4 regions of the Pseudomonas agarici genome follow, and region 1 is predicted to be linked to each of the others. Evidence: predicted binding sites of a transcription regulator. Region 1 holds the regulator's gene; each other region holds the start of a gene.
The links. The regulator FliA, encoded in region 1, starts transcription of late flagellar genes. The targets are predictions, from matches to a motif close to CTAAAGTTTNNNNNNNNNNNGCCGNTAA.
Positions count from the first base shown of each region.

Region 2: a site for FliA is predicted at 867-894, ahead of flgM (flagellar biosynthesis anti-sigma factor FlgM). Genes of this name have one in related genera too.
Region 3: a site for FliA is predicted at 1,077-1,104, ahead of AWM79_RS10555 (methyl-accepting chemotaxis protein). Genes of this name have one in related genera too.
Region 4: a site for FliA is predicted at 3,846-3,873, ahead of AWM79_RS02385 (methyl-accepting chemotaxis protein). Genes of this name have one in related genera too.

Region 1 is NZ_CP014135.1:1,890,536-1,898,343, forward strand. It holds gene AWM79_RS08290 (protein phosphatase CheZ) at 1-755, opposite strand, end outside; gene AWM79_RS08295 (chemotaxis response regulator CheY) at 778-1,149, opposite strand; gene fliA (RNA polymerase sigma factor FliA) at 1,330-2,070, opposite strand; gene fleN (flagellar synthesis regulator FleN) at 2,067-2,900, opposite strand; gene flhF (flagellar biosynthesis GTPase FlhF) at 3,022-4,350, opposite strand; gene flhA (flagellar biosynthesis protein FlhA) at 4,362-6,491, opposite strand; gene flhB (flagellar biosynthesis protein FlhB) at 6,662-7,801, opposite strand; gene fliR (flagellar biosynthetic protein FliR) at 7,805-7,808, opposite strand, start outside.
Region 2 is NZ_CP014135.1:4,117,013-4,124,820, forward strand. It holds gene flgA (flagellar basal body P-ring formation chaperone FlgA) at 1-758, shown strand, start outside; gene flgM (flagellar biosynthesis anti-sigma factor FlgM) at 932-1,252, shown strand; gene AWM79_RS18140 (flagella synthesis protein FlgN) at 1,300-1,767, shown strand; gene AWM79_RS18145 (flagellar brake protein) at 1,864-2,607, shown strand; gene AWM79_RS18150 (MFS transporter) at 2,676-4,016, opposite strand; gene AWM79_RS18155 (glutamine synthetase family protein) at 4,087-5,328, opposite strand; gene AWM79_RS18160 (sensor histidine kinase) at 5,529-6,221, opposite strand; gene AWM79_RS18165 (tetratricopeptide repeat-containing response regulator) at 6,218-7,808, opposite strand, start outside.
Region 3 is NZ_CP014135.1:2,387,319-2,395,126, reverse strand. It holds gene AWM79_RS10560 (hypothetical protein) at 1-1,012, shown strand, start outside; gene AWM79_RS10555 (methyl-accepting chemotaxis protein) at 1,134-2,699, shown strand; gene AWM79_RS10550 (hypothetical protein) at 3,056-4,909, shown strand; gene AWM79_RS10545 (autotransporter outer membrane beta-barrel domain-containing protein) at 4,998-7,115, opposite strand; gene AWM79_RS10540 (hypothetical protein) at 7,602-7,808, shown strand, end outside.
Region 4 is NZ_CP014135.1:506,145-513,952, reverse strand. It holds gene rep (DNA helicase Rep) at 1-10, opposite strand, end outside; gene AWM79_RS02400 (putative bifunctional diguanylate cyclase/phosphodiesterase) at 278-1,948, shown strand; gene AWM79_RS02395 (NorM family multidrug efflux MATE transporter) at 1,969-3,375, opposite strand; gene AWM79_RS02385 (methyl-accepting chemotaxis protein) at 3,985-5,961, shown strand; gene AWM79_RS02380 (YifB family Mg chelatase-like AAA ATPase) at 6,075-7,580, opposite strand.

The sequences.
Region 1 (7,808 bases):
TCGTCCTGACCGGACATGACGTCTTCACGTTTATCGGCATGAATTTGCGGACCTTCACCCTTGGCCATCTGTTTTTGTGGATCTTTTTCCGCGAGGATGGCTTCGCGGTCGTGTTCGATACCCGCAAAACGATCGACCTGGCTGGCCATCAACACCAGTTTGAGCAGATTGCTTTCGACTTCGGTGACCATCTGCGTGACGCGCTTGATCACCTGGCCGGTCAGGTCCTGGTAATCCTGGGCCAGCAGAATGTCATTGAGATCGTTCGACACCGCACGGGTCTCCTGCTCGCTACGCGAGAGGAAATCATCGACTCGCCGGGCCAACACGCGAAACTCTTCGGCACCGACCTCACGCCGCATAAAGCGCCCCCAGTCGTTCCTCAGCGCCTTGGCTTCGTCATTCAGCCCGTTGACCCGAGGGGTGGCACTCTCCACTAGATCCATGGTGCGGTTGGCCGCCGCCTCGGTCAGCCGGACCACATAGGACAAGCGTTCGGTCGCGTCGGTGATCTGCGAAACCTCCTCGGCTTGCGGCATGGTCGGATCAATCTGAAAATTGACGATGGCGCTGTGCAGTTCGCGAGTCAGCTTGCCGACTTCCAGATACAGGCCGCGGTCACGGGTCTGGTTAAGCTCATGGATCATTTGCACCGCGTCGCCGAAGCGGCCCTTTTCAAGGCTGTCGACCAGTTCACGGGCATGTTTTTTCAGGGTCGATTCAAAATCGCCCAGTGAAGATTCGTTGTGCTCCATAGCGCCCCCGTGGCGGACTTCATCAACCGATGCGTTCGAAGATCTTCTCGATTTTCTCTTTCAGCGCCTGGGCCGTGAATGGTTTGACCACATAGCCGTTGACGCCGGCCTGGGCGGCTTCGATGATCTGCTCGCGCTTGGCTTCGGCCGTGACCATCAGCACCGGCAGGTGCTTGAGTTTTTCATCGGCACGCACATGGCGCAGCAAGTCGATGCCGGTCATGCCGGGCATGTTCCAATCGGTGACCAGAAAGTCGATGCTACCGCTATTGAGGACCGGAATGGCGGTGGTACCGTCATCGGCCTCGACCGTGTTGGTGAACCCGAGGTCACGCAACAGGTTTTTGATGATCCGCCGCATCGTTGAGAAATCATCAACAATGAGGATTTTCATGTTCTTGTTCAATTCGACCTCCAAGCAGTCTTAAACGCGTTTCAGCACCTGAACGCGCTGTTCAATCAATTCGGCACAGCTTTCGACAGCCCCTACTGCATGGAAATCACTACCGACCGAGCGCCGAGGCACCGTCAAACGCCGCATCGGTCTCGTTCGCAGTGTCCCCCACACCGCCTGTCAACGCGCTCGCCATTCCCCCAAACGCCCCCGCAAACGGGCCGCGCACTGGCTGTGTAACTGGCTGACTCGTGATTCGCTGACCCCCAGCACCTCACCGATTTCCTTGAGGTTCAGCTCCTCGTCGTAGTACAGCGCCAACACCAGTCGCTCACGCTCCGGCAAATTGGCAATCGCATCCGCCAACGCGGTCTGGAAGCGTTCATCCTCCAGGTCGCGTGACGGTTCGAGATGAGCACTCGCGCCATCCTCATGCAGCCCTTCATGTTCGCCGTCCTGCAACAGGTCGTCGAAACTGAACAGTCGGCTGCCCAAGGTATCGTTCAAAATTGCGTAATAATCATCGAGGCTCAATTGGAGTTCGGCTGCGACTTCGTGATCTTTAGCATCACGACCGGTTTTCGCTTCAATTACCCTGATTGCGTCACTGACCATACGGGTATTGTGGTGTACCGAACGGGGTGCCCAGTCGCCCTTGCGGACCTCATCGAGCATTGCACCGCGAATCCGGATACCGGCATAGGTTTCAAAACTTGCACCCTTGCTGGCGTCATATTTGGTTGAGACTTCCAACAGACCGATCATGCCCGCCTGGATCAGATCCTCGACCTGGACACTGGCCGGCAGCCGCGCCAACAAGTGATAGGCGATTCGCTTGACCAACGGCGTATAACGCTCGATCAACTCATACTGGCTGTCACGCGACGAGTTGGAATACATGCGATAGCCACTGGCGGTCATAGCACCGGTCCCGCGCTCGTCCGATGCACCAGACGTTCGACGAAAAACTCCAAATGCCCCCGTGGGTTGGCGGGCAACGGCCAGGTGTCGACCTTCTGGGCGATGGCCTTGAACGCCAGCGCACATTTCGAACGAGGGAACGCTTCGTAGACGGCACGCTGCTTCTGCACAGCCTTGCGCACGCATTCATCGTAAGGAACCGCACCGACGTATTGCAGGGCGACATCAAGGAAGCGATCGGTGACTTTAGTCAACTTGGCGAACAGGTTGCGTCCTTCCTGCGGGCTCTGGGCCATGTTGGCCAGCACCCGGAAGCGGTTCATACCGTAGTCACGATTGAGCAGCTTGATCAGCGCATAAGCATCGGTGATCGAGGTCGGTTCGTCGCAGACCACCAACAGTACTTCCTGGGCCGCGCGGACGAAACTGACGACCGAGTCTCCAATACCCGCGGCAGTATCGATCACCAACACATCGAGGTTGTCGCCAATATCGCTGAAGGCGTTGATCAGGCCGGCATGCTGAGCCGGGCTTAGATGAACCATGCTCTGGGTGCCGGAGGCGGCCGGGACGATACGGATCCCGCCCGGTCCCTGCAGCAACACATCGCGCAGCTCACAGCGCCCCTCGACCACATCGGCCAGGGTCCGCTTGGGGGTCAACCCCAGCAGGACGTCGACATTCGCCAACCCCAGATCGGCGTCCAGCAGCATGACCCGCCGGCCAAGCTCAGCCAATGCCAGGGACAAGTTCACTGACACGTTAGTCTTGCCGACGCCGCCCTTGCCGCCGGTCACCGCAATCACCTGTACGGGATGCATGCTGCCCATGTTCTCTTCTTACCTTGTCTTGCTTAGACGGAAGGCCACATAACTGGCCACGCGTTCTCGAACGGAACTACTGCCTGGCAGACTATCGATATAGGTGCATGGCAACGTCTTCATAATGACCTCAACCCACTCGTTTCGAGGACTGATGGTAGATGTCCGCGAACATATCGGCCATCGCCTCTTCGCTGGGTCTGTCCTGCATTTGCACACTGACTGCGCGACTCACCAACTGGTGGCGGCGCGGCAAATGCAGATCGTCCGGAATCCTTGGACCGTCGGTCAGATAGGCCACTGGCAATTCATGGCTGATGGCCAGGCTCAGCACTTCGCCGAGACTGGCCGTTTCATCCAGTTTAGTCAGGATGCAGCCGGCCAGCCCACAACGCTTGTAGCTGTGGTAGGCAGCGGTCAGCACCTGTTTCTGGCTGGTCGTGGCCAGGACCAGGTAATTCTTGGCCTTGATCCCGCGCCCGGCCAGGCTTTCCAGTTGCATGCGCAAGGCCGGGTCGCTGGCCTGCAGGCCAGCGGTGTCGATCAGCACCACGCGTTTGCGCAGCAGCGGATCGAGGGCTTGCACCAAAGACTGGCCCGGATCGACATGGGTCACCGGCACATTGAGGATTCGCCCGAGTGTCTTGAGCTGTTCCTGGGCACCGATCCGGAAGCTGTCCATGCTCACCAGGGCGATGTTCTGCGCGCCGTACTTGAGCACGTAGCGCGCCGCCAGCTTGGCCAGCGTGGTGGTCTTGCCCATTCCAGCCGGGCCAACCATCGCGATAATTCCACCCTCCTCCAACGGCTCGATCTCGGGGGTGAGGATCATCCGGGCCAGGTGCGCCAACAGCATACGCCAAGCCTGGCGCGGTTCTTCGATGCCGTTGATCAGCGCCAGCAGGTCGCGCGACAGCGGACCGGACAGTCCGATACGCTGCAGGCGGCGCCAGAGATTGGCCTGTGCCGGCTGGCTACCTTGCAATTGGTTCCACGCCAGGGAGCCGAGCTGGACTTCCAGCAATTCGCGCAGGCCGTTGAGTTCGAAACGCATCGAGTCGAAGACCCGTGGGTCCACCGCCGGGGCCGAGGCAACAGGCGCCGGGGCCGAGCGTCGTGGCTCGTCGAAAGTCGGTTCAATCAGCGGCTCGGCGGCGGTCAGCGGCAAACCGGCGAACAACTGGCGATTGGTGGTTGCATCGCTGTCGCCTTCGCTACGCAGGCTCAGTTCGGCTCGAGCGGTGGCAATCCGCGACTGGGTCTTGCGCAGCTCATCTTCGAGCTCCATGTTCGGCACCCGTGGCGTCAGGGCCGAGAGCTTGTAGTCCAGGGCAGCCGTCAGCTCGACACCGCCCGCAATCCGGCGGTTGCCGATGATAGCGGCGTCCGAGCCCAGCTCATCACGAACCAGCTTCATGGCCTGACGCATATCGGCGGCGAAAAAACGCTTAACTTGCATAACCCACTACCTCAGCCGTTGGGCCCTACTGTGGCAACGATGGTAACTTGCTTATTGTCCGGAATTTCCTGATAGGCCAAGACATGCAGGCTGGGTACCGCCAGGCGGCCGAACCGCGAAAGCATCGCGCGAACCGGGCCGGCTACCAGCAGGATCACCGGCTGTCCTTGCATCTCTTGACGCTGAGTGGCATCGATCAGTGAACGCTGCAGCTTTTCAGCCATGCTCGGTTCCAGCAGAACCCCTTCTTCCGAGCCCTGTCCGGCCTTCTGCAGACTATTGAGCAATATTTGTTCCAACCTGGGTTCCAAGGTGATCACAGGCAGCTCGGAGTCAAGCCCTATAATGCTTTGGACGATTGCGCGCGACAAACCAACACGCACCGCGGCCACCAAGGCGGCAGTATCTTGACTCTTGGCGGCATTGTTGGCGATAGCCTCGGCAATGCTGCGAATATCGCGTACCGGTACGTGTTCAGCGAGCAGGCATTGCAACACTTTGAGCAGGTGCGACAGAGAAATGATGCCCGGTACCAGTTCCTCGGCCAGCTTCGGCGAGCCTTTGGCCAGTAGTTGCATGAGTTGCTGGACTTCTTCGTGGCCGATCAGTTCGCTGGAGTGCTTGTAGAGAATCTGATTGAGGTGAGTCGCCACGACCGTACTGGCATCCACCACCGTGTAACCCAGCGACTGCGCCTGGGCACGCTGACTGATTTCGATCCAGACCGCTTCCAGGCCAAAGGCCGGGTCCTTGGCGGTGATGCCGTTGAGAGTGCCGTAGACTTGACCCGGGTTGATCGCCAGCTCGCGATCCGGGTAAATCTCGGCCTCGGCCAGGGTCACGCCCATCAGGGTCAGGCGGTAAGCACTGGGCGCCAGATCGAGGTTGTCACGAATATGCACGGTGGGCATCAGGAAGCCGAGGTCTTGGGAGAGCTTCTTGCGCACACCCTTGATCCGCGCCAGCAATTGCCCGCCCTGGTTGCGGTCCACCAACGGAATCAAGCGATAGCCCACTTCCAGACCGATCATGTCGATCGGCGTGACGTCATCCCAGCCCAGTTCCTTGGTTTCCATGGCACGCGCCGGCGAAGGCAGAAGCTCCTGCTGACGCTGGACTTCGGCCAGGGCCTGGACCTTGACCACGTTCTGTTTCTTCCAGACCAGATAGGCCACACCGCCCGCTACCAGGGCCAGGCTGAGGAAGGAAAAGTGCGGCATGCCCGGTACCAATCCCATCACGGCCATCAGGCCGGCGGCCACCCCGAGGGCCTTAGGCGAGGCGAACATCTGCCGGTTGATCTGCTTGCCCATGTCTTCCGAGCCGGAAGCACGGGTCACCATAATGGCTGCCGCCGTGGATAATAACAGTGATGGCAATTGCGCCACTAAACCGTCGCCGATAGTCAGCAACGCGTAGACCTTGCTGGCGTCGGCAAATGACATGTTGTGCTGGAAGATCCCGACCGCCATGCCACCGATCAGGTTGATGAACAGGATCAGCAAACCGGCGATGGCGTCACCGCGCACGAATTTGCTGGCACCGTCCATGGAACCGTAGAATTCGGCTTCCTGAGCCACTTCCAAGCGGCGCAGCTTGGCTTGCGGCTGATCGATCAGGCCGGCGTTGAGGTCGGCGTCAATCGCCATCTGTTTGCCCGGCATCGCATCGAGGGTGAAACGCGCGCTCACCTCGGAAATCCGCCCGGCCCCCTTGGTCACCACGACAAAGTTGATAATCATCAAGATGGCGAAAACCACGATACCGACCACGTAGTTACCACCGATCACCACTTCGCCGAAGGCCTGGATCACCTTGCCCGCGGCGGCATGCCCGTCCTGACCGTGGAGCATCACCACGCGAGTAGAGGCCACGTTCAGGGCCAGGCGCAACAACGTGGCAATCAGCAGGATGGTCGGGAAGACAGCGAAGTCCAGTGGCCGCAAGGCGTAGACGCAAACCAGCAAGACGACGATCGACAAGGCGATGTTGAACGTAAAGAAAACGTCCAGCAGGAACGCCGGCACCGGCAACATCATCATCGCCAGCATGACCAACAACAACAGCGGCACGCCCAGGTTGCCCCGGCCGAGGTCGCTCAAGTTGCTGCGCGCGGTGTTGATAAATTGAGTGCGGTCCACCGGTATTCCTCGTCACTTTGAAGCAAACTTTTGACGCTGAAAGCGTCGCAAAATCTGCTTGTGCAAGAAACCTTCCAACTCCGGTGAAATAATTGAAAATACAGGGACGATCAACAGATCCGGAGGCGCCGGCTGGTCGGCGATGGCCGTGACACCTAGCGAATAAACCTTCAGGAATCGCGGCGCAGGTCTGGTGGAATCGGCAGGTTGTCCTTGAGCGGGTCCGGGCGCTTGCCTTTGCCTGCGCGGAACTGGCGGATCTGGAAGACATAGGCGAGTACCTGCGCCACCGCCAGGTAGAGGCCCGCCGGAATCTCCTGGTCCAGTTCGGTGGAGTAGTAGATCGACCGCGCCAGGGCCGGTGATTCGAGCAGCATGATCTGGTGTTCGACAGCGATCTCACGAATCTTCAGGGCGATAAAGTCATTGCCCTTGGCCAGCAGCACCGGCGCTCCGCCCTTCTCGGCGTCGTACTTGAGCGCCACCGCATAGTGGGTCGGGTTGGTGATCACCACGTCCGCCTCGGGGATCGCCGCCATCATGCGCCGCTGGGACATCTCGCGCTGCAACTGGCGAATCCGTTGCTTGACCTCTGGCCGGCCTTCCTGGTCCTTGTATTCGTCACGCACTTCCTGCTTGGTCATCAGCAGTTTCTTGTGGCTTTCCCAGAGCTGTATCGGCACATCCACCACGGCAATCAGCAACAGTCCGAGAGACATCCACAAGGCGCTCCAGCCCACCACTTGCAGGCTGTGGATAATCGACGATTCCAGGGGTTCATGGGCGATCCGCACCAGATCGTCGATATCCGACGATAACACGACCAGCGCTACCAACAGCACGATGATGAATTTCGCCAGGGCCTTAAGCAGTTCCGCCAGGGCCTTGACCGAGAACATTCGTTTGAGCCCAGGTAAGGGGTTCATCCGGCTGAACTTGGGCGCCATGCTGCTCGCCGCGAATAACCAACCACCCAGGGAGATTGGGCCGATAAAGGCAGCCAACAGCAAGGTCAGGAGGATGGGCTGAACCGCCCAGATCGCCATCTTGCCCGACTGCAGGAGAAAGGTCGCCATGTAACGCTGATCGAGTATCACTTCCCGCGAGAGCGTGAAGTTCAGGCGCATCAGTTCGGCCATCTCCTGGGCCAGCGCCCCACCAAAGACCAGCAGGCCACCCGTCCCGGCCAGCATCACCGCCAGGGTGTTGAGCTCCTTGGAACGGGCAGTCTCGCCCTTCTCGCGGGATTCCTTCTTTCTTTTTTCCGTGGGGTCTTCTGTTTTGTCCTGACCGCTCTCGCTCTCCGCCATGGCTCAG
Region 2 (7,808 bases), 2.2 Mb from region 1:
TGAAAGCACAAACGACATTTTTTCGACGCCTGACACGGTACCGCAGATTGCCCTGGGCTTTGTCGGCTTTATGCTGCCTGAGCCCTGGCACTCCTGCCTTTGCGCAATCGGTGACCTTACCTGATCAGCTTATCGGCGTGACCCAAGGCTTTCTTGAATTCACCGTAGAAGACTATCTGGCGACCAGTCAAACCGAAGGTCGATATGACATCCAGGTCAATCAACTGGATCCGCGTTTGCGCATGGCCGCCTGCGACAAGGAATTGACAGCCAGCCTGGAGAGCCCCGCGACGCCGATTGGCCGGGTCACCGTGAAAATCCGCTGCGAGGGCAGCTCGCCCTGGACCGTGTTCGTACCGGCCCAAGTCAAACTGTTTCGCGATGTGCTGGTAACCACCCGTCCGCTCAAGCGCACTGGGATCATCGAACCGGGCGACGTAGTATTGCGTGAACGGGATATCAGCCTGATCAACCAGGGCTTCCTGACCTCTCCGGACCAGGCTATCGGGCAAAAAATTGTCCGACCGATGGTCATGGACCAAGTCATCACCCTGGCTCATCTTGAACAAGCCGAAGTGGTACGCAAGGGCGATCAGGTGGTCATCAGTGCGACGAGCGGTAGCCTCGTCGTGAAGATGCCAGGAGAGGCCCTGTCCAATGGCGGCCTCAACGAACAGATCCGGATCAAGAACCTCAACTCGCAACGTATCATCAAAGCCCGCATCACAGCGCCTGGGCAGGTAGAGGTCGCTTTGTAAATAAAAGCGACCTTGTAGATAGCTGGCGCGAAGTCAGTGCATTTCCTAAACTGTGACCCAGACAGACAGGAACACAGCCCGCACGTGCAGACTCATTCGCAGATGAGCCTAAAGTTTTTCCGGGTATCGCCGAAAACAAGGCAAGCGTCCAAATACCCAGAGGTTTTTTTATCATGGTCATCGATTTCAGTCGTTTGAATAACGCCCTGTCACTGACAGGCGGTACGCGTATCAGTGCCAACAAGGAAACCGAGAGTGCCGGAAAGTCTGCCTCCGTGAACAGTCAGGCCAACTCGGTCAGCCAGAGCGGAGAATCGGTACACCTCAGCAATGAGGCTCAACAGTTGCAAAAGATCACTGACAAGCTGCAGGAACAGCCGGTAGTCAACAGCGCTCGTGTGGCCGAGTTGAAGCAGGCAATTGCCGACGGCAGCTACAAGGTCGACAGCAACCGCGTAGCCAGCAAACTGCTCAACTTCGAAGCCCAGCGCTAGGCTCCGCCAGCGCCAGGCTTTTGGACGCTTAAAACCCTAGGCCAGCCATGCACGACACCACGTTACTGCAATTGATCACCGAAGATTTTGCTCCAGCTCAAGACCTGCTTGAGTTGCTTCGCGCCGAATCTCTAGCGCTCCACGGGCGTAACATGTTCGAGCTGGAAGACATTCTGGCGCGCAAGCAGGCGCTGATCGTTCTGTTAGAACAGCATGGCCGCAAACGCAGCCAAATCCTCGCCAGCCTTAATCTGCCCGCAAATCGCGTCGGCCTGGAACAATTGGCCGCACAGTCGAGCGTGGGCGACGAACTACTGAGCCAAAGCGAGGTGCTCACTCAGCTCCTGGCCGATTGCCAGACAGCCAACGAACTCAATGGACGCAGCATCCAGGTTCAGCAAGCGACAACCACCAACCAGTTGAAGATCCTGACCGGCGGCGAGCCTCCCACGCTCTATGATGCTCGCGGTTCAACCGCCAGGCTTGCGAAGCCTCGACCGCTTAGTCAGGCTTAAAACCGCACTGGTGTGCGCTCTATCCAAGGCGCACAACATACTGGCAAAATGATGGCCTTTGCATGTAGTCGTATTTTGTCTGGAGATTGATGAACCGTGTCCAATGCCTCAAGCGCGGACGATGCTCCGCAGCCACCCAAGGTGCTAAGCACGCCTCTGGAAATTGCCGCTAACCTGCGGATGCTGCAGGAAAGCCATGACCCGTTGATCATTACGTTCCACGAGCGCAGCCAGCGCTTCCAGAGTTTTGTGATCGATGTCGACCGGGAGGCTGGCACCCTGGCCTTGGACGAAATGATACCGCGCGACGGCGAACGCTTCCTGGCGGCGGGAGAACCGTTGCGCGTCGAAGGCTTCCACGAGGGTGTGCGCATTACCTGGGAACAATCCCAGCCAATGAGCATCGACGAAACCAACGGCTGCTATCGCGGTAGGATTCCCGAAGAAGTGGTCTACCACCAGCGCCGCAATGCGTTCCGCGCGGCCTTGAAGCTGGCCGACCTGGTGAGTGTCGAACTCAGTGGTGAAAAGCTCAAGGCCCCGGTCAGCGGCAAACTTCTGGATATCTCCGCGAGCGGTAGCAAGCTGCGCTTCGAAGGCGATATCTCTGACCGTCTGCAGTTGGGCCAGGTCTATGAGCGTTTTATCGCCGCACTACCCTTCGGGCCGATGACCGCCCCGGTGGAACTGCGTCACCTGCATTTCGAAGAAAGGATCAACACCACTTTCGCTGGCGTGCGCTTCCACAACATGAGCGGCCTGGTACAACGTCAGGTCGAACGTTTCGTCTATCAGTTGCAACGTGAGGCACGGCGTTTCGACAAGGACGACGATTACTGAACCAGCCGCTTTTTGCTTTCCAAAAAATAGGCCGCCCTCATCAGGCGGCTCATTTTTTACCCACGCTATCAGTTGCTCGACTTGTGCGCCGGCTCCGGGTCTGACTCATCCACTTCGCCAACCATCTCAGGCGCGGACGCGGGGGACGCCACACCGTCGCACATCTGATCCAGCACGATCTGCTCGTCGACCCGTGGATCGAGGGCCGCTCCCAAGGGCGACATGGCTTCAGGCATGACCACGTGCTGCAACGGCGCATCCTCGACCTGATGCAGATTGGTCACGGCCTTCGGTCGGATGCGCCATACCAGGATCAAGGCGAAGAAGCCGAAAAACGCGTAGAGCATATGGCTGCCGAACAGCTTCATCAGGATGCCAGCCGCCAGTGGTCCCATACTTGCGCCGATACCATAGGTCATCAGCAACATGGCGGTCAGCGACACCCGCCGATCGCCCTCGATATGGTCGTTGGAAAACGCCACCGCCAGCGGGTACAGGCAAAACTGCAACAGCGACACCACAAACCCGGAGATGAACAGCACCTCAAGCGGCGCCGTGGAGAATATCGCCAGCGGTAAAGAGGCCAATGCCAGTAAGAAGGCGACACTGCGGATCAACATGGCCCGATCATAGCGATCGGAGAGCCAGCCCAGCGGCCACTGCACCAAAAAACCGGCAAAGATGCAGCAGCCCATGAACAAACCGACCTGTTCGGTGGAGAGCCCCTGCTGGGAGGCATAGAGCGGCGCCAGGCCATAGAAGGAGCCAACGATGAGCCCCGCGCCCATCACCGTGGTCAGTGACTGCGGCACGCGCTTCATGAAAAAGCGCGGTTCCAGAGGGGCCGGATGCAGAGGTGCCGGGTGAATTCGCCGGGTCATGGCCACCGGCACCAAACACAACGCGAAGCACAATGCGACCAGCATCAGCAGTTCCAGCCCAAGGGCCGGGTGCATAACCAGGATCAGTTGCCCCAGCACCAGGCCCAGGTAGGAAGCGATCATATAACCGCTGAACACGATGCCACGCTGCTTGGCTTCCGCCTGCTCATTCAGCCAGCTCTCGATGACCATGTACTGGCACATCATGCCCAAGCCCACGATCATCCGCAGGAACAGCCAGGCGGGCAGCCAATTGATCAGCCCATGACCCAACACCGCCGCACTGACGATCCCGGCACAGGTGGCATAAGCGCGGATATGCCCGACCCGCGCAATCAGCCGATGGCCGATTTTGCCTCCCAGCACCAGGCCGAAGTAGTTGGCAGCCATCAGCGCACCCACCCATAGGCCGTCGACATGGTCGGCCGCCAGGCGCAAGGCCAGGTAGGTACTGAGAAGGCCCGAGCCGATCAACATCATCAGCGAGGCGAAATAAAGCGCTCGAAAGGATTTCCAGATATGGCGCATCGGCGTTCCGAGCGGCTCCTTGAATGAGGTTTCGGACTCCCGAGAAGATAGTCCGAATAGGGGGTTGCGTCTAAGCCTGAGCAGCTAAAATCCGGCGCTCCCAAGGCGTAATTTCATCCAGGAAGCTGGTCAGTTCCAGGGTCTTCGAAGCCCCATAGCCTTCGATGAACTCCTCGCCAAACAGATCCTTCGCCAACTGGCTATGCTTCAGACGCTCCAGAGCAGCATGCAAGGTACATGGCAGCGCCAAAGAATCCGGAACTTCGAATTGGCCCTGGATTGCGGCCGTCGGTTCCAGCTGCTGTTCAATACCGTGTAGCCCGGCGGCCAGGCTGGCGGCGATTGCCAGGTAAGGGTTGGCGTCGGCTCCCGGCAGACGGTTTTCCACTCGCCGCGCTGCTGGCGAGCTGGCCGGAATACGCAGACCGGCTGCCCGGTTGTCGTGAGACCAGCAGGCATTGTTCGGCGAAGCGAACGGGTGGCACAGGCGTTGGTAGGAATTGACGTTCGGCGCAAACAGAGCCGTGAAGTCGGCCATCCCCACCTGCAACCCACCGATAAAGTGGCGGAACATTGCGGTCGGCTCGCCCGCCGCATCGCTGAAGACATTTCGCCCGTTGCCGATCTTCACCAGACTCTGGTGAATATGCATCGAGCTACCCGCTGTCTTTGCCAAGGGCTTGGCCATGCAGACCACGATCAGGCCATGCTTGAGGGCGACTTCCTTGAGCAGGAGCTTGAACAAGAAGGTCTGGTCGGCCAGCAACAGCGGATCACCGTGCAACAGGTTGATCTCGAACTGGCTGACGCCCATTTCATGCATGAAGGTGTCGCGCGGCAGGCCAAGCGCCGCCATACAGCCATAGACTTCGTTGAAGAACGGCCGCAAACCGTTATTGGAGCTGACGCTGAAGGCCGAATGACCGTCCTCGCGACGACCGTCGAGGCCCATGGGCGGCAGGAAGGATTGGCTAGGGTCGGTATTGGGCGCGAAGACAAAGAACTCCAGTTCGGTCGCCACCACCGGTGCCAGTCCACGCGCGGCATAACGGGCGATCACCGCCTTGAGCTGACCACGGGTCGACAAGCGCGAACTTTCACCCGTCAGTTCGTTCGCGTCGCAGATCGCCAGGGCACGAGGCTGTTGGCTCCAGGGCAGGCGATGGACCTGCCGTGGGTCGGCATTGAGGACCAGGTCGCCATCATCGCCACCGTAAAAACGCGCAGGCGGATAACCGCCCATGATGCACTGCAACAGGACTCCACGGGCCATCTGCAAACGCCGCCCTTCGAGAAAACCTTCGGCAGTCATTACCTTGCCGCGCGGTACACCATTGAGATCGGGCGTGACACATTCAACCTCATCAATGCCGGTCAATCGCTGTGCGAGTGAACTCTGGCCATCGGTCCTCATGACTCAATCCTTGTTGTACAAGCCGAGAACGGCGTCTCGTACAAAATACGCACCACCTGTTCGGGACTTCAAGCGGGAAACGAGGAAAAAAGTCTGACTCAAGGAAGATAGAGACTGAACAAGGCCCCTCCCAAGGTGCCGCCGTTGCTGATCTCGATGCGCCCACACACACCATTACGCTCGTGCAGGGCCGCAATGCGTGCCGCGAAATACAACCCCAGGCCGGTACTTCCCGTGGCGCAATTGATGCCCTGGACATAGTCCGCCTGCCGCTCGAGCATCTGCATCGGATAGCCGGGGCCATCGTCATTGATCGTCAGCACCCAGTGTTCGCCCTCTTCACGCACACTGACCAGCAGGGCATGGCAGGCATAACGAATAGCGTTGGTGATGATATTGCCGACCACCGAGCCGATCAGTTCCCGATCGAAAAACCCCAGCGGACTGAAAGCATCGACTTCGTAGCTGGCGACGATCCCGCGACTACTCAAGACTTCCTGGCGGCACGCCAGTTGCGCCTCGATAAAATCGTCCATTTCATGATAATTGGGGCGCAGAGGTAATTGATTGACCCCAAGCTTATACAAGCCCAGCAGTTGCACCAGCATGCTGTTGAGGTGAGCGAACTCGTACTCGATGACCGCCTGCTCGGGAGTCGCGCGTTGCGCCTCGGGCAAACGGCTTTGCCACTGGCCATGGGCTTGCATCAGCATCGCCAGCGAGTTTTTCATATCGTGTACGGTCGAGGCGATCACCGTGGAAAAATCCAGTCCCTGGTCATTGTTCCTCATTGGCCAAACGCTCGAATGCGCAATTTCTGAAACCTCTCATAACGTGGATCAGTGTCGGGCATCTTGCCGACCATTTTCAGGCAGGCACGACACTCTTCGAGGATCGCTGCGTCAGCCGTCTTCTGCGCGGTCACCAACAGGGCTTGTGCGGCGTTGAGGGCGATACTGATATTTTTCGGTTGCAGGGCCAGCGCCCGCCGGAACAGATCCTGCGCTTCTTCCAGATTACCGCCCTTGTAACTACGCACTCCCTGCACGTTAAGATCGATTGCAGCCTTGCCGCTGCCGAGAATTTGCGGATCGTCGGTCAGCTTGGCGATTCCTTTCATCACTGCCGGGTCATCACCGTAGATCTCCACGCAGCTCTTGAGCATCGAGGCACCGGCCTCAACCTGGCCCAACTGCTGCAGTTGCTTGGCCACCAGCAAGGCAGCCTCGGCACTCATGAAATTCTCCATGCCCTCCAATCGCGCCATCGCTTGCTCGGTGAGCTTGTCGGCGGTTTCGGCATCATTGAGCAGCAGACTGGTGGCCTTCATCAACCGCGCACGTACCTGCAGCCCCGGATCGTTGGCATTTTCCTTGGCGACCGCGCTGAGGGTCTGATTGATCTCCAACCGTGTACGCGTATCCAGGCCTCGTTGGCTGCCCTTACTGATCAACGCATGGGCCAGGCCGAGATTGCTTTCTGGATCCTTGAAACGTGATTGCTCGCCCTGAGACACGGCTTGGCGATAGGCTTTCGATGCGCCTTCGAAGTCTTCGTTGGCCATGGCTAACTTGCCCAGCAACGATTGGCGGCGTACCGCCAGCGGGGACAGTCGCACGGCCTCCTCCAATATGCTCTGGGCACGCTTGGTATCGCCTTGCTGCATCAGCACCTCGGCAAACCCGTCGTACAGCGCCGGCATCATCGCAAAAGCCTTGAGCGCGGCTTCATAGAGCTCCCGGGCCTGAGTGATCTGGCCGCGCTTGTAGAGCAGTTGCCCAAGCATCGCGTAAGCCCATGGCAATGGGCGGTCATTGAGGATGCCATTGAGAAACCGTTCCAGCGGCTCATTCTGGTTGAGCGCGCGCATCGCGTCGGCGCGATAGCGTAGGCACAACGGCGCAAAACGGGCGTCCTGCTGGGTCAGACGGGTACAGGCGGCCAATACTTCAGCCGGTTTGTCACGGTCGAGTGCCTGCATAATCGGCTTGAGCAAGTTCTTGCGTTGGACCAGCTTCTCCAGACGCTGAGCGAGACTGGCACGGTTAAACGGCTTGGTCAGGTAGGCATCGGGCTCATGCTCCAAAGCACTGAGTACCATGGCCTGGCTGCTTTCGGCGGTCACCATGACAAATACGCTTTCATGACTGATCAGCTTATCGACCATCAGGTCTTCAAGCACTTGTTGACCATTCTTCCTACCATCACCGAGATGGTAATCATGCAGGACAAAATCGTAGCGCTTCTGCGCGCACATGCGCAGCGCCTGTTCCCCGGTGTCGGCGGTGTCCACTTCCTTGACACCCAACTCGCGCAGCATGGACCTGACTGAACTGCGAAAATCGGAAAAATCGTCGACGATCAGAAAGCTTTTTTGG
Region 3 (7,808 bases), 500 kb from region 1:
GCTGTCCGTTCGGGCACTTGATTGTATTTCTCTTGAGAATACCCTGCCTATCAGGCACGTTCCCAAGCTCGATCTTTTCCTCGGCTCCGATACCCCGCAAATCCTGGTAAAGCGGATACCGGAAGCAAACTCGACGAACGTACATGCAGCCTTTAAGAAGAAGGCCAATAGCCGGTCAGAGGCGATATTCACGCAAAAATTTCTGATGAAAAATCCAGATGAGAGCTGGAACATCGCGGTCCGTGATCGGGATAATAGCTGGGCGGCGCTCACTGCCAGGCAACTCACTCATTATCATGAAAAGATAGAAAGCATTCTGCCAAGTCGTGCGCTGCGCAATAAGTTTTATATGCAGATGCAAGGAGATACGCTTAATTCACCCTCATGGAAAAAACTTCATGAGACATCCTTACAGGAAGCACGGACACCCACGATTTCACGACTTAAACGCCCCGCGCCGGAAACCCCCGAATCGCCTCCCGCGACAACCCGACATTTCGATAGCGTTCCTCACTGTCCGGGCCTGAAAAGCCAGGAGATTCCGCGATCGGAGTGGAGCGAGTTCCTGTACAAATACATGGGCCGGGATAAGTATGCGGCTATTCGCGGAAGTGGCTACGGCACTGCCTTGCACATGCACCTGCCGGTCACCCGGCAAAGTCCGTTGGGCGACTTTACCCGTACCGATTATGGCATCTATGTGACCGACCTGGCACCGGGCAGCCTCCCGCACGAGAAGCTCTCCCAGAGTATTTTCGGCAAGCTGCACGGTCGCACGCAACAGAAAGCCCGAGCCTCTCATTACTTCGAACTGAGAACTTGCGAATTGCCAGAAGGTTGGACCTTGCACCGAATCTCCGGCCAAGGACTCTCGGGCGACAATATCTTCTTGATCAAAGGTCCCGTGCAAAATGGTCTCTTGCCGGACCTGCCTTTGAAAGGCTCGAAATTCAAGGAACCACTGAAGATCGTGGCAAGCCACGGTAAGTACCCACCTCCCGCACAGCCGTAACCCTCTTCAGGGACGAATACGCAGGGATTAAAAAGTGAACGGGCGCTGAAAGCTGAAATATATATTCAATATCTCTCCCGCCTGGCCGATAGGTTATCAAAGCCTTGCGGATTGAAAAACCATGCGTAACAACCAACCCATCACCCAACGCGAGCGCACCTTTCCCGCTCAGCAACGGTTGATTTCCACGACCGACGCCAAAGGTGTGATCAGCTACTGCAACGACGCCTTCGTCGAAATCAGTGGGTTCTCCCGCGAAGAGTTGATCCGTGCGCCGCACAATCTGGTGCGGCACCCGGATGTCCCGGCGGCGGTGTTTGCGCACCTGTGGAATACGCTGAAACAAGGCCAGCCATGGATGGGCATTATCAAGAACCGCTGCAAGAACGGCGACCATTACTGGGTCAACGCCTATGTCACACCGGTTTTCGAAAGCAATCAGGTGATTGGCTATGAATCGGTACGGGTCAAGCCCAACGCCGAACAGATTCGCCGGGCAGAGGCGTTGTATCGACGCCTCAATCAGGGCAAGTCGGCCATCCCCCAACGCGACAGGTGGCTGCCGGTGGTGCAGGACTGGCTGCCGTTCATCCTGGTCAGTCAGGTGAGTTTCCTGATCGGCGTCTGGCTCAACTCTCACTGGGGCTTCGCCCTCGCCGCCGCCGTTTCGGTACCGTTGGGCCTGCTCGGTCTGAGCTGGCAGCAACGCGGTCTCAAGCGCCTGCTACGCTTGGCCGAACAGACCACCTCGGACCCGCTGATCGCGCAGATGTACACCGACAGCCGAGGTGCCCAGGCGCGCCTGGAGATGTCCATTCTCAGCCAACAAGCACGCCTGAAAACCTGCCTGACCCGCTTGCAGGATACCGCCGAACACCTGAACGCCCAGGCCCGCAAGTCCGACGAGCTGGCCCGGAAGAGTTCCAATGGCCTGGACCGCCAACGTCAGGAAACCGAACAGGTGGCCACCGCCGTCAACCAGATGGCCGCCACCACCCTGGAAGTCGCCAGCCATGTCCAGCGCACGGCCGACGCCACCCAGGAAGCCAATCGGCTGACCCGCCGTGGCCGCGATATCGCCGGGGAAACCCGCGAAGCCATCGAGCGCCTGTCGATGGTGGTCGGTGAAACCGGCGGCACCGTGACCCAACTGGCTAAGGACAGCGACGAGATCGGCGGCGTGGTCGATGTGATCAAGGGCATCGCCGACCAGACCAACCTACTGGCCTTGAACGCCGCCATCGAAGCGGCCCGCGCCGGGGAAATGGGTCGTGGCTTCGCAGTGGTTGCCGACGAGGTGCGCCAACTGGCGCAACGCACCAGCGAATCCACCGGGCAGATCCATACCCTGATCGCCAAGCTGCAACAGACCGCCAGCATCGCCGTGCAAACCATGCACGCCGGTCATCGCCAGGCCCAGGAAGGCGTGGCGCGGGTCCTGGAGGCGGACGCCGCGCTGGTGGGCATCAGCGCGGCGGTAGCCAATATCACCGACATGACCACCCAGATCGCCGCCGCTACCGAAGAACAGAGCTGCGTGGCCGAAGAGATCAGCCGCAATATCAGCACCATTGCGCAATTGGCGGAGCAGACTTCGGAGCAGGCGCACGACTCGGCACAATTGAGTGAAGAACTGACCCATACCGCCAATACGCAATACTCTTTGGTGGAGCGCTTTAATCGCTGACAGATCACTGGCGACACAACAAACCCGATGACTGACAATCATCGGGTTTTTATTGTGTGAATAAAATAAGCAATTTTTCTTTTTAGCAAGTAAGAATTTTCTTTATATATACAAACTTAAAGCTTACACAAAATAAACAAACAACCCCACTCAAGCAAAACTCTTGACAACCAATCAAACTTACTATTCGTTGGGGCCTTGGCATCCTATCGCACAGGCAGTTACCTTTCATTCAAGACTTGAGTGCCTTATTTGCCAAATAAGCATGCGACAACGCAAAACACCGGCAATAAACGCCAATGCGTTCGAGTGTGAAAACGGCTGTCAATATTCAATTGGATTACAGGGATATCCGTATGAAGGATTTAGCAAGCACTCCACAAATTCGTCTCATGACCCAGGATCTTATTGCCCCCTTTGTCAAGCAGGCAGATCCGAAGGATGGGCTGTTGCAGGCCAACGACCTTAATTACCCAGTCACTGTGTCGTTTCCAACTTGGCCCGATGCGACACCTGATGACCGCTATCAACTCACCTGGAATAACACACTGATTGGCGAGCCAATGCAACTTCCATCCGCTCCACCGCCTGGAGATATGTTGTACCCCGAGCTTCCCGTGACGATGCTATCTGTCGAAGGGACCTACCAACTCGGCTATGCGGTCACGACATTTCCCGACACAATGCCCCTGCTGTCCCAGACAACACCCATTATCATCGACCGCACCCCACCTGGCGGCACACTGCTCGCTGCCCCAATCCTCCCGGCGCTCGCCGTCGACGGCCTGACCGACAGTGAACTGATCGAACTGGGTAACCAGCTCACGATCACTATCCCCGGCTACTTCGACATGCAATGGGGCGATGTCATCCATAGTTACTGGGGTGAACAGGCCGGCCCCGCGCATACGGTACAGGCTGATGAGCCCGGAACCGACAAAGTCCGGATCACTGTCGAGCGCCACTTCCTCGAACAACTGGGCAACGGCGAGCTCACCGTCAGCTACAACGTCCGCGACCGGGCCGGTAATACCTCGGTACGTTCACAACCGGTCATCCTCAAGTTGCGGTTGCAGCAACTGCCGGTCAACCTGCAAGCCCCCATCGCCCTGCAGATCGAAGGCGGCCAGGTTCACGATGTACACGCCCGCATAGGCGTGAAAATCGCGGTTCCCCGCTACGAGCATGTCGCCATTGGCGACGAAATCAGGGTGTTCTGGAACGGCGAGCAAACCGCCGGCCGACGCGTTATCAGTGCCCATGAGCAGCAAAAGCCCCTGCTGCTGAACGTGATGGTGCGTTACCTGGCCATCTCCCGTCATGGCGACGGTCCGGCCAGGGTGCATTACCAAGTCTGTCGCAATGGCGAGCTCTTCACCTCCCCGGACCTGGAGCTAGAAGTTTTTTTGCAATTGCCCGGGCCCCAAGACCCGACGCCGCAGACGGTGGTCAACGAAGCACTGGCGGCTCCGGTAATCAAGGGCAAGAACCCGAATGCCCGGACGCTGGACAACTACCTCGACGAGGACCACGCGCAACTCTCGGCCGACGCGATCATCGCCTGGCGCGACGCCTTCCGGGCCGGTGATCGGATCAATCTGTTCTGGGGCAAATCGACGCAGCCGCTGGTACACCTGATCGGCCAACGGGATATCGACAGCGGCGGCGCCCTGGTGATCAATGTGCCGAACCGTCTGATTACCGAACAGGGCTGCGGGGTGGACATCTGCGTGCAGTACACCGTGACGCGCGAAGACAACCCAAACACCTCCTACTCCCCCAAACAGTCGGTGGCGGTGATCTTCCAGATGCAGTTGCCAGGCGGTTCGCAGGGGCTACCGGAACCCGTGTTCAGAGGGGCCAACGTGCTGAATGTGATCGACCCGCGCAAGGACCCGGAGGGCACCGTGGTACATGTGACCCCGTATCGCAACATGAAGGTTGGTGATCGGATCGTCCTGCAGTTCTTCGGCTTCGATGCCCTGACGGGAGGCCGCGAGATCGTTGCGGCGCAGTTCACCGCAGAGCGCTGGGTGAGCGACCGCGAGATCCGCCACGGCTGTCGCTTCCGTGTGCCGCTGGCACGCCTGATGGCCGTCGAGCATGGCCGTGGTCGGGCGCGTTACGAGGTCATCGGCGAGCTGGGACGCAACACTTCGCTGCCGGCCGACGTCTATATCTCATCGCGTGCAACCGTTATGGTCCGCTGATCGCCGAGCATAAAAAAACCTCGACGAAGGATCGTCGAGGGATTTTCCGTCACGCGGGGACAATGATATCCGGCATGATGCCCGGCCATTAGAAACCGTAGCGCATACCGATATTCACACCCCAGGGTTGTTCGATGTTCTCGCCGTTCATGTAGTCGAAGTTAGCGTGCAACTGCAGGTTCTTCGACAAGGCAGCCGACACCCCGACACCCAGTTCGGCACGGGTACCGGACAGGTTGTTGTCAAAGGACACATCATTGATTTTCACCGTATTACCGCGACGAGAGAACTCATGGACCATCGCCGCCCGCAGATAAGGTTGCAGCAAGCCACCATCACTGAGTTCAAGGTTACGCCCCAGGGTTGCCCCCGCCTTGCCGAGCACGGACAAGGTGTGGTCGTTTTTTGCCCGCAGGCCATTGTCCAGAGTGTAGCTGTCGCCCTTGACGTTGACCGTGGACAGTTGCGCATAGGGTTCGACAAACATCGCGTCTTGCAATTTGATGTGCTTACCGAACTCCACCGAACCACCGTAGGCAAAGTTGTCATAGCTACCCTTGGCCTTGGCACCATTGGTCATCGAGACATCCGCCTGGTTGCGAAAGCGGTTGAGCTTGGCGACCGCATCCAGGTAGTAGCCCTCCTCCGTCAACCAGGTGCCGTAGGCCCCGATGTAACCGCTGTCGACTTTGCCGGCGGTGCCGCGACTCAGGCTCAGGTCGGACTCGCTATGACCGGCCATGACCCCGACCAGCAGTTGCCCATTGCCCACCGGCACGGGCAGGTCGACCCCAAGCGACAAGCCTTTCTGACGTTGCTTGTAGCTAAACCCGCCATCCGCGCCAACGTTGTACTGGTTGCCGTAACCGCGAATCCAGCCGCCTCCTTCGCCACTGGTACGAATTTCGCCCATGCGATTGCGCAAGGTCGCCAACTCACCATACCAGACCGTCGGCCCGACACTGAACAAGCCCAACGCCGCCTGAGTCGAGGGGCTGATGGTCTTGCCGGAGCCGACGATAAACCAGTCGTCACCTTGTTTTTCCAACTGGTAGGAATAGACACCGATGTCGACACTGCCGCCGACCACATCGAACACGGCACTGCCGCCTTCAGTGTGTACTACCTGCAGTGGGGTGATCTCGGGAGAATTGGGCTCCAGGCCGGTGTTCTGGATATTCAGCAGAAACTCGCCATGGGCCTCGCCATTGATGTCCAGCTTGTCGCCGGTGTTGTCCACCAGGTTGACCTGCATATTGAACATTCCGCTGCCGGACAACTCGCCCAGCGACAGGGTATAGAACTGCTCGGCGGAGCCCAGGGTCACACTGCCGCCGCCCAGGGACAGCGACTTGACCTCGGCATCACCAACCATTGTCCAGTTCGCGCCGTTGTTGATAGCCACGCTGTTGGTGTTGACCAGGTTACCGGTGAGCTGGGCATTGTTTTGCACAATGACATCCAGGGTGCTGGTGTCGTCAGCGACCAAATCGCCGGAAAGGGTGCTGTTGTCGGCAGTGAAACTCAGTTCGCTGGCCCCCGTGACATCCACCAGCCTGCCGTTACCGGCCAACAGAGTCGAACCGTTTTGCACGACAATACCCGCCACCGCCGCGTCGACGATCCGGATAGCCGGCCCGGTTAAGCCTTCGAGCGTTGAATTGTCCAACACCACGGAGGTACTCGAACCGACCGGTGCCGGCATACCTGGACCTAAGGTGTCGCCGGTGATATGCAAACCAACGGACTCCCCCTGGCCCAGGCTACCGTTGCTCATGTGCAAGGTACTGCCAGCGAGACGAATCGCCTCTCCGTCATTTCCCCCTCCCGCAGTGGCGGTTACCACGGTGCGATTCAAGGTGAGGTCACTCAGCGGCGCGACGATTGCACCAATTCCCACGCCAGAAACGCTACTGTTTTGAAGATTGGCCGAAGAACTCAATAGGTCATCACCGGTGAATACTGTACCGATCTCCAGTCCTCTGCCTGTCGCATTGTTGATCGTGCCATTGACCACAGATGTGCTGGCATCGAACAAGGACAACCCACCATTGACAGTCCCGTTGTTGATATTGACCACGGAACCACCGCTGACCGTTACCCGATCGGTCACCGCCCCGTCGAAGATTTGCAATACTCCCCGGTTGGTCACGGTCCAAGACTCTACCGGGCTGGAAGCGTCCAGGGTTTCAAGCCGGTTGTTCACCGTTCCGGTTATTGCACTACGCTCATCGAGCTGTGTCGCATGAACCTGAAAACCCAACGTCGCCCCACAGGACAAGCCTATAACCTTCAAACCGGCCTTATAAATAAGGTCTCTGCTTTCCTGATTCAGGTACCACATACTATTTCACCTGCATAAATAGAGAGTGTTCTATTCTGCGCAGGGCAATAGGGCTTTAACACACAACACATCCCGATGGACTACAAGCAAACTCCCAAACAAAGGGTGCAAAATTCCTACAGAAATTTACCCGCCACCAACGCAAAAAAATATTTATATAAATCCATTGACACCCGCCGTAAATCCCGATTACTTCAAAACCAGATTGAGCCTATCCAGCGCTTTATCGCCACGTCGAGTTTAATGATGTTGTAGGGTTGCGCACTTTATGAAAAGTGCCGATCAGACGCATGAATTCGCTCGCACGAAATACCTTATATAAAAATTTTCAATACTGAGAAACTGACAATGTGCATCTCAAAAAGCCCGATCATCCTTAACCGTAATACCTATAGCCGAACAAAACTGAATTTCTACGACAAGCCGGATGTAACCCTGGCATTGATTGATGGCCTATTACCCATCACTGCATTGAATGCGCCCCTGGAAGTTACCTTTCCACTGGCCGACGATGCCGGCCTTCATTATTCCTATCGATTGTTCTGGGAAGATGAC
Region 4 (7,808 bases), 1.4 Mb from region 1:
GTCGGGACATGGCGAAGTCAGTAGTCTGTTACGAGAAAGGGCAGGCATTTTAGCAGGCTGGACAGATTCTGCCGCGACTCTCCGACACGGCGACCTACCACGCGATCTAAATTTGCCGGTTTTGTTAGTTTCCCGCAGGATGCACGAAGAATTTAAGGCTATTGTGCAAGTTTGCACGGTACAAAGAAGCAGTTGAGAATCAACTGTGTTTGTAGTCACTGCGCGGCGCGTCATAATGCCTTTCGCCACTATTTTTTGCAGAGTCTAGGGAGCTAGCTTGTCCGAGCCTGTCGAACCCTTGCGTTTGCTGCTTCTGACCGAAGATCCGATGTGGGCGGCGTTGTTGCGCGAGTGTCTCGCTCCGATGGGCGATGCATTCGTATTGGTCACTGCGACATCCTGGGAGCGGGTCAGCGGCCTCTTCGAAGACCAATGCCCGACGATATTGCTGAGTGTACCCGGTCTGCAGCCGGCGCCTGGGCGCTGCAGCCTGCCGACGGTGCTGTTGCTCGACAGTGAGCCGGACGTAGCGCCGCTGGGTGTCAGTGACTGGCTGGTCCGTGCGGACCTGGACGCCTCGACCCTGCGTCGCTGCCTGCGTTATGTGCATGAGCGTGGGGTGCTGGAAAACACCCTGCAACGTCTCGCCGAACAAGACCCGCTGACCGGCATCGCCAATCGCCAGGGATTCCAGACCCTGCTGACGGCACGCCTGGCCGAGAATGAAGGGCGCGGCCTGGCCCTTGGGCACCTCGACCTGGACAACTTCCGCCATGCCAACGATGCGCTGGGCCACCAGGCCGGTGATCGGCTGATCCTGCAAGTGGTCGCACGCCTCAAGAGTCAGCTCGAAGCCGGCGATCAGTTGGCTCGCCTGGGCAGTGACGAGTTCGCTTTGTTGATCGATACCCGCCGGGCGCCGCAGCGGGCCGAGTGGATGGCTGAGCGGATCATCGAAGTGATGGCCGAACCCTACTGGGTCGATGGCGAAAGCCTGCTGATCGGTTGCAGCCTGGGCATCGCCCATGCCCGTGCCAGAGCCGGTGCCGACCCACTGATGTGGCACGCGCACATTGCCATGCAACAGGCTAAAAGTACCCAGGGCTGCACCTTCCATATCTTCAACGAGCTCATCAATCGCAATGCCCGCAGCCTCGCCGACCTTGAAAGCGAGCTGCGCCGGGCATTGCGCCGTGACGAACTGGAGTTGCACTACCAGCCCCGCCTGGATTTGAGTAGCGGGCAGATCGTTGGCCTCGAAGCCCTGGTGCGCTGGCGACACGGCGAGCGCGGGCTGTTGGCGCCCAGCGAGTTCGTGCCGCTGGCCGAGCAGAGTGGGCTGATCGTGCCACTGGGCTACTGGGTGATTTCCCGGGCCCTGCGAGATATGCAGGACTTGCGCGAGCGTGGGTCGAGGCCGTTGCACATGGCGGTCAACCTGTCTTTCCGGCAGTTCCAGGATAGTCAATTGCTGTCGACCTTGAGTCGGCTGATTGCCGAGCGCGGCGTCGAGGCGCAATGGCTGGAATTCGAACTCACCGAAACCGCAGTCATGCGTCGCAGCGATTTGGTCAAGCAGACCATGGATGCCCTGGGACGGCTGGGGGTGCGTTTTTCTCTGGATGACTTCGGCACCGGTTTCTCCTCTTTTGTGCACCTCAACAGCTTGCCGATTGCTTTGCTCAAGGTTGACAAGAGTTTCGTCGGTGGCATGGAGTTGCGCGAAGAGAACCGCAAGCTGGTCCACGCCATGATCAACCTGGCCCACAATCTCAAGCTGGAAGTCGTGGCCGAAGGTGTCGAAACGCCGGAGCAACTGGCGCTGTTGCGCGGTTTTGGCTGCGATCAGGCCCAGGGTTACCTGATCAGCAGACCGCTGCCGCTGGTGGAACTGGTCGAGTACCTGGCGCTCGGTGCCAGCCGGCAGGGTGCGCGGGAGATCTGTTGAGCCCTCAGGAGCCGGCATTCCTACGACGGTCGTGGTGTTTTCAGATCGAACTCACGGCGCTGATCACTACGCTCAAGCATCCGCTGCATGCGCCATTCAAACGCCAGGGTCAGGCTCACTGCCGCGAACGCCAGCCCCAGGGCCAGGCCCCACCAGACCCCGGTGGGTCCCCAGCCGATATTGAACGCCAGCAACCACGCTGCCGGTGCGCCAATCAGCCAGTAGCAGCCGAGCCCGACGAGGAAGGTCGTCTTGGCATCCTTGAGCCCACGAATCGCGCCCATGGCGATGGTCTGGGTGCCGTCGAACAGCTCGAACCAGGCAGCTACGGCCAGCAGGCTGACGGCTAGCTCGATCACCGGGCGGAACGCCGGGTCATTGTGGTCCAGGAACAATCCGATCAGTTGATGCGGTACGAGCCAGAAGAGCATGGCGAAGGCCAGCATGGTTACCGCGCCGAAGGTGATACCGACCCGCCCCGCGCGCCGCGCATCCAATAGTTGCCCAGCCCCGTAGTGCTGGCCGATGCGCAGGGTGATGGCATAGGAAATCCCTGCCGGAATCATGAACGCCACCGAGACGATCTGCAGGGCAATCTGGTGGGCCGCCAACTGGGTGCTGCCCATAGTGCCCATGCACAGTGCGGCGAAGGCGAACAGGCCGACCTCCACCGCGTAGGTACCGCCGATGGGCAAGCCCAGTCGCCAGAGCTCGCGCAGGTAGTGCCGGTTCGGCCGTAACAGACCGCGGCGCAGGGGATAGTCGCGATACGCGGCATGCCGCTTGATATGCCAGGCCAGGGCCAGGGCCATGCAGTTGGCGACGATGGCGGTGACCAGACCGATACCGGTCAACCCTAGCCGGGGCAGGCCGAACATCCCGGTGATGAATGCATAGTTGAGCGCAAAATTGGCCACGGTACCGCACAGGCTGATCACCATTACCGGAGTGGCGCGTCCCAGGGCGCTGGTAAAGCCGCGCAGGGCCATGAAGCTCAGGTAGCCAGGCAGGGCAAACGGCAGTGCGAGCAGGAATTGGCCGGCTGCCTGCACGTTGCTCGGCGTCTGGCCGAACAGCAGCAGGACCGGCTTGAGGTTCCACAGCAGTAGGCCGGCGCCCAGCGCCATGATCCAGGCCAACCAGAGCCCGGCCTGGGTCAACCGGGTGGCGCCCTCGACATCGCCGGCACCGTGACGAATGGCCACCAGGGTGCCGACCGCAGCAATCACGCCGAGGCAGAAAATCGACACGAACGAATAACTCGCCGCGCCCAGGCCGCCTCCGGCCAGAGCCTCGGGGCTTAGGCGGGCCATCATCAGGGTGTCGGTCAGCACCATCAACATGTGCGCCAACTGCGAAGCGATCAACGGCCCCGACAGCCGCAGGATGGCCCGGAGTTCGGTACGTGCTGGATGCCGCATAATCATCAGACTCAAAAAGTGGCAGGCTAGTGGCCTGTACGATCAGTTCGTTAGCTCAAGTTCTAGTGCCAGAAGTCCATGGTCAAGGCGCTGTGACGAGTCATAGCCGGCCATGGCGAGGAACAGCTACGTTGGCCAGGGACTTGTGGCGCCGAAATTGACTCACAGAGCTCACCACACAGACCACTAGGGAAAGGATTGATTCTCGGCGCCTGCGAGGATTTGCACAAAGGAGTAAAACTCATGTGAGTGCCTTTTTTGTAAGTTTTTCGCTGTTTTGCCATCGCCAGCCTCACCAGCTTTCGAGGCCCAGGCGCGACGCCGTTCGTTCGCGCTGCAAAAAAAGCCGATCAGCCGGAGCGCGGCCAACGGGCATCTCCCGTCGCAGTGAGGGATCGGCTGGCTGTTTTCCGAGCGGATTTTCCTCATCGAAATGGCTCGTCAGTCCGGGATTTGTGCGATATCCATCGAGTTTACTCAAGTATCGCTGCGGGCCGCCGAATCTACCCATATGGAGCTTTTGTTCAGAAAGTCTCATTTAGGATTCTTTTTAGAATTATTACCGGGTAGCGCCATGGGATCAGGGTGATCCGACCGCTCGGCTAGGAGCTGTTCATGTCTCAACCCCGTGCTCGAATCGCCACGCAACTGGGTCTGGCGCTTGCTGCTATCCTGGCAGTGGTCATCAGTGGCAGTACTGTTTTCGCTCTGCGCTCGCTGGACTCCGCTAACCTCGACACCCGTGAAGAGCACCTAGCCAGCGAGGCGCGCCTGCTGGCCGAGCAGTTGACCACCTTCCACGACACCTTGCGCGAAAGCACTCAGCGTTTGAGCGGATTGTTCGAAAAACGCTTCAGTAGTGGTCTGAAGGTGCGACCCGAAGCTTCAGTGGCTGTTGCCGGTACCCTGGCTCCCGGGTTGTACCTGGGCGATCATCTGCTCAACAACGATTTCAGTGAAGTCGACGAGTTCAAGCAGATGTCCGCCGGCGTCGCGACCTTGTTCGTGCGCAGTGGCGACGATTTTATTCGGGTCAGCACCTCCCTGACCAAACAAGACGGCAGCCGCGCTATCGGCACCTTGCTCGATCACCAGCACCCAGCCTACGCCAAACTCATGGCCGGTCAGAGTTATGTGGGGCGCGCCTTGTTGTTCGATCGGTCCTACATGACCCAATACACCCCGGTGCGTGACAGTGCTGGCAAGGTGTTTGCAGTATTGTTTGTTGGCTTCGACTACACCGATGCGCAGAATGCCCAGTTCGACAACCTCAAGCGTTTTCGGATCGGCACCACCGGCTCCCTGTCGTTGCTCGACGAGCAGAAACACTGGCTGGTGCCGCCGGCGGGGGTAAAGGATCTCGACCAGGCGGTACCGGTGATCATCGACCTGGCCAAACAGCCGGGCCACGGTCGTTTCTGGAGCGACAAAGGCAATGATCTCTATAGTGTGACAGTATCATTCGAAGGTGGACCTTGGACGGTGGTGGCAAGCATGCCCAAGGCCGAGATTCGCCAAGTGACCTGGAGTGTCGGTATTCGTCTGGTGCTGAGCAGCGTACTCGCGATGTTGTTGGCGGTCGGTGCGACGGTGTGGCTATTGCGTGGCAAGCTGCAACCGCTGAGGGACCTGGTGCGCCAGGTACAGGCCTTGGGTGCGGGTGACCTGAACGTAAGGTCGAATGTCTCGAGTCATGACGAAATCGGCCAATTGGCCGGCAGCTTCAACCAGATGGGGCAGGCGCTTTCGACCATGGTCGAGCACATCCGCAAGGCGGCCGGCGAGGTCAACAGTCGCGCCAAGACGTTGTCCGGCCTATCCGGCGAGGCCTATGAGGGAATGGAGCAGCAGTCCGGTGAAATCACCAGCATGGCGGGTGCGGTTGAGGAGTTCAGCGCGACTTCGCTGAACATCGCCGACAATATGGGCAATACCGAGCGCCTGGCTCTTGAAAATGCCCAGCAGACACGGATCGGTCGGACCTCTATGGAGCAAGCGTCATCCTCCCTGGAGCAGATCGCGGCGGCGCTCAACGGCACCGCGACAGTGATCAATACGCTGGGGCAGCGCTCCCAGGAAATCGGCGGCATTGTCGGGGTGATCACCTCGATTGCCGATCAGACCAACCTGTTGGCGTTGAACGCCGCCATCGAAGCGGCCCGTGCCGGCGAGCAGGGGCGCGGTTTTGCCGTGGTAGCAGATGAAGTGCGCAGTCTGGCGGGCCGTACCCGCGAGGCGACTGCCGAGATTTCCGGGATGATCCACAGCATCCAGCAGGAGACCAGCCACGCTATCCTGACTATGGAGCAGGGCAATGCGCTGATGCAGGAAGGTCTGTCGCGTAATGCCAACGTTGCCTCGGCGCTGGCGCGGATCGACGAACAGAGCCGCTCGGCAGGCCAGCAGTTCGCCGCCGTCACCAGCGCCACGCAGGAGCAGAGCAGCACTGCGACCCTACTCAGCAGCAACCTGCAAAGCATCGCGCGGGCCAACATCGAACAGCGCGAAGCGGTCTCCAACCTTGCGTTGACCGCTAAGGAACTGGAACGCCTGGCGGCCGACTTGCACCGGGAGGTTGATCGGTTTTGCTGACTGGGCGAACGCGGCCTATCGGACAGCGCGACATCAATTAGTGACCTGTACGGTGAGTTCGTTGGCGCAAGTTTGGAGGCCAGGGGCGGTGGCGCCGACATTGACTGATAGAACTAACCACACAGGCCACTAGCACTGGGCCGATATTGCAACGCCTCGGCCAGATGATCACGGCTGATGGTTTCCAACTGTTCCAGATCCGCCAGGGTCCGGGCGACTTTCAGCAATCGATGCGCCGCCCGCAGCGACAGGGTCAATCGCTCGCAGGCGGTTTCTAGCCAGTTTTCATCGGCGGTGGATAACGTGCAGTGCTCTCGCAGACTCTGCAAATTAAGAAAGGCATTGGCGCAGCCCTGGCGCTGTTGCTGGCGCTGACGGGCTTGTGCCACCCGTATCGCAGCTTTGGCGGTATTGTTTCCCGGCTCCCTGGCAGGGCTCAATGCCGTGGCTTCGCGGGCCACGGTCAGGTGCAGATCGATGCGATCCAACAGAGGCCCGGACAGCTTGTTGCGATAGCGCTGGATCTGTTCCGGTGTGCAGCGACAGCGGTTGGCGGGATCGCCAAGATAGCCACAGGGACAGGGATTCATCGCCGCCACCAGTTGGAAGCGGGCCGGGAACCGCACGCGGTCGCGGGCTCGGGAAATAACGATCTGGCCCGACTCCAACGGCTCGCGCAAAACCTCCAGCACTTTGCGGTCGAACTCCGGCAGTTCGTCGAGAAACAGCACGCCGTGATGGGCGAGGGTGATCTCACCGGGCTGTGGCCTGGAACCGCCGCCCACCAGCGCCGGGCCGGAGGCCGAATGATGGGGCTGGCGAAACGGTCGCTGCGGCCAACTGCTTAATGGCACATGGCTGGCCACCGACTGGATCGCCGCCACTTCCAGCGCTTCCTGTTCATCCAGTGGCGGTAACAGGCCGGGCAGACGGCTTGCCAGCAGCGTCTTGCCGGTGCCGGGCGGACCGCTGAATAACAAATTGTGAGCGCCGGCTGCGGCGATCAGCAGGGCACGTTTGGCGGCGAGTTGGCCCTGCACTTCGCTCAGGTCCGGATAGGGTTTGCCCAGGTGCAACAGACCATCGGATTCGAAGGGCTGGATCGGTGCATGTCCGTTGAGGTGGGCAACCAGTTGCAGCAGGTGATCGACGGCAATCACCGTTAAGCCCGAGGCCAGCGAAGCCTCTTCGGCATTGGCCTGCGGTACCACCAGCGTGCGTCCGGCGGCGCGGGCGGCCAATGCAGCCGGTAGCACGCCGCGCACCGGGCGGATGGCACCGGACAAGGCCAGCTCGCCCAGGCACTCCAGATGGTCCAGCGTCAGGGCCGGCACCTGCGCACTGGCGGCGAGGATGCCGAGGGCAATTGCCAGATCAAAGCGCCCTCCGTCCTTGGGCAAGTCCGCGGGGGCAAGGTTGAGGGTGATGCGTCGGGCTGGAAAGTCGAGGGCCGAATTGAGGATCGCGCTGCGAACCCGGTCCTTGCTTTCCTTCACGGCGGTTTCGGGTAAACCGACCAGGGTGAGTGTCGGTAGGCCGTTGGCCATGTGGGTTTCCACGGTAACGGCGGGGGCTTCGACGCCCACCTGGGCGCGAGTGTGGACGATAGCCAGGGACATGCTCTTTCCTTGAGCGCAAAGGGGCGCTTGCTGCGGTTCTGAAAGGCTAGTCGAGGGGGGAAAGGGGTTGCGGGATTTTATGTGTCCAGACGATTCGTTGTTTAGCTTGTTAGCGATAGCGTTAAGCTTGCTGGGATCGTTGGCGATGTGTGAGGTGAGCAATGATCAAGACAGACGCACATGTCCCGCCAGTGGACTAAATCAGTACCACGGGCCGGGGCTTCTGTC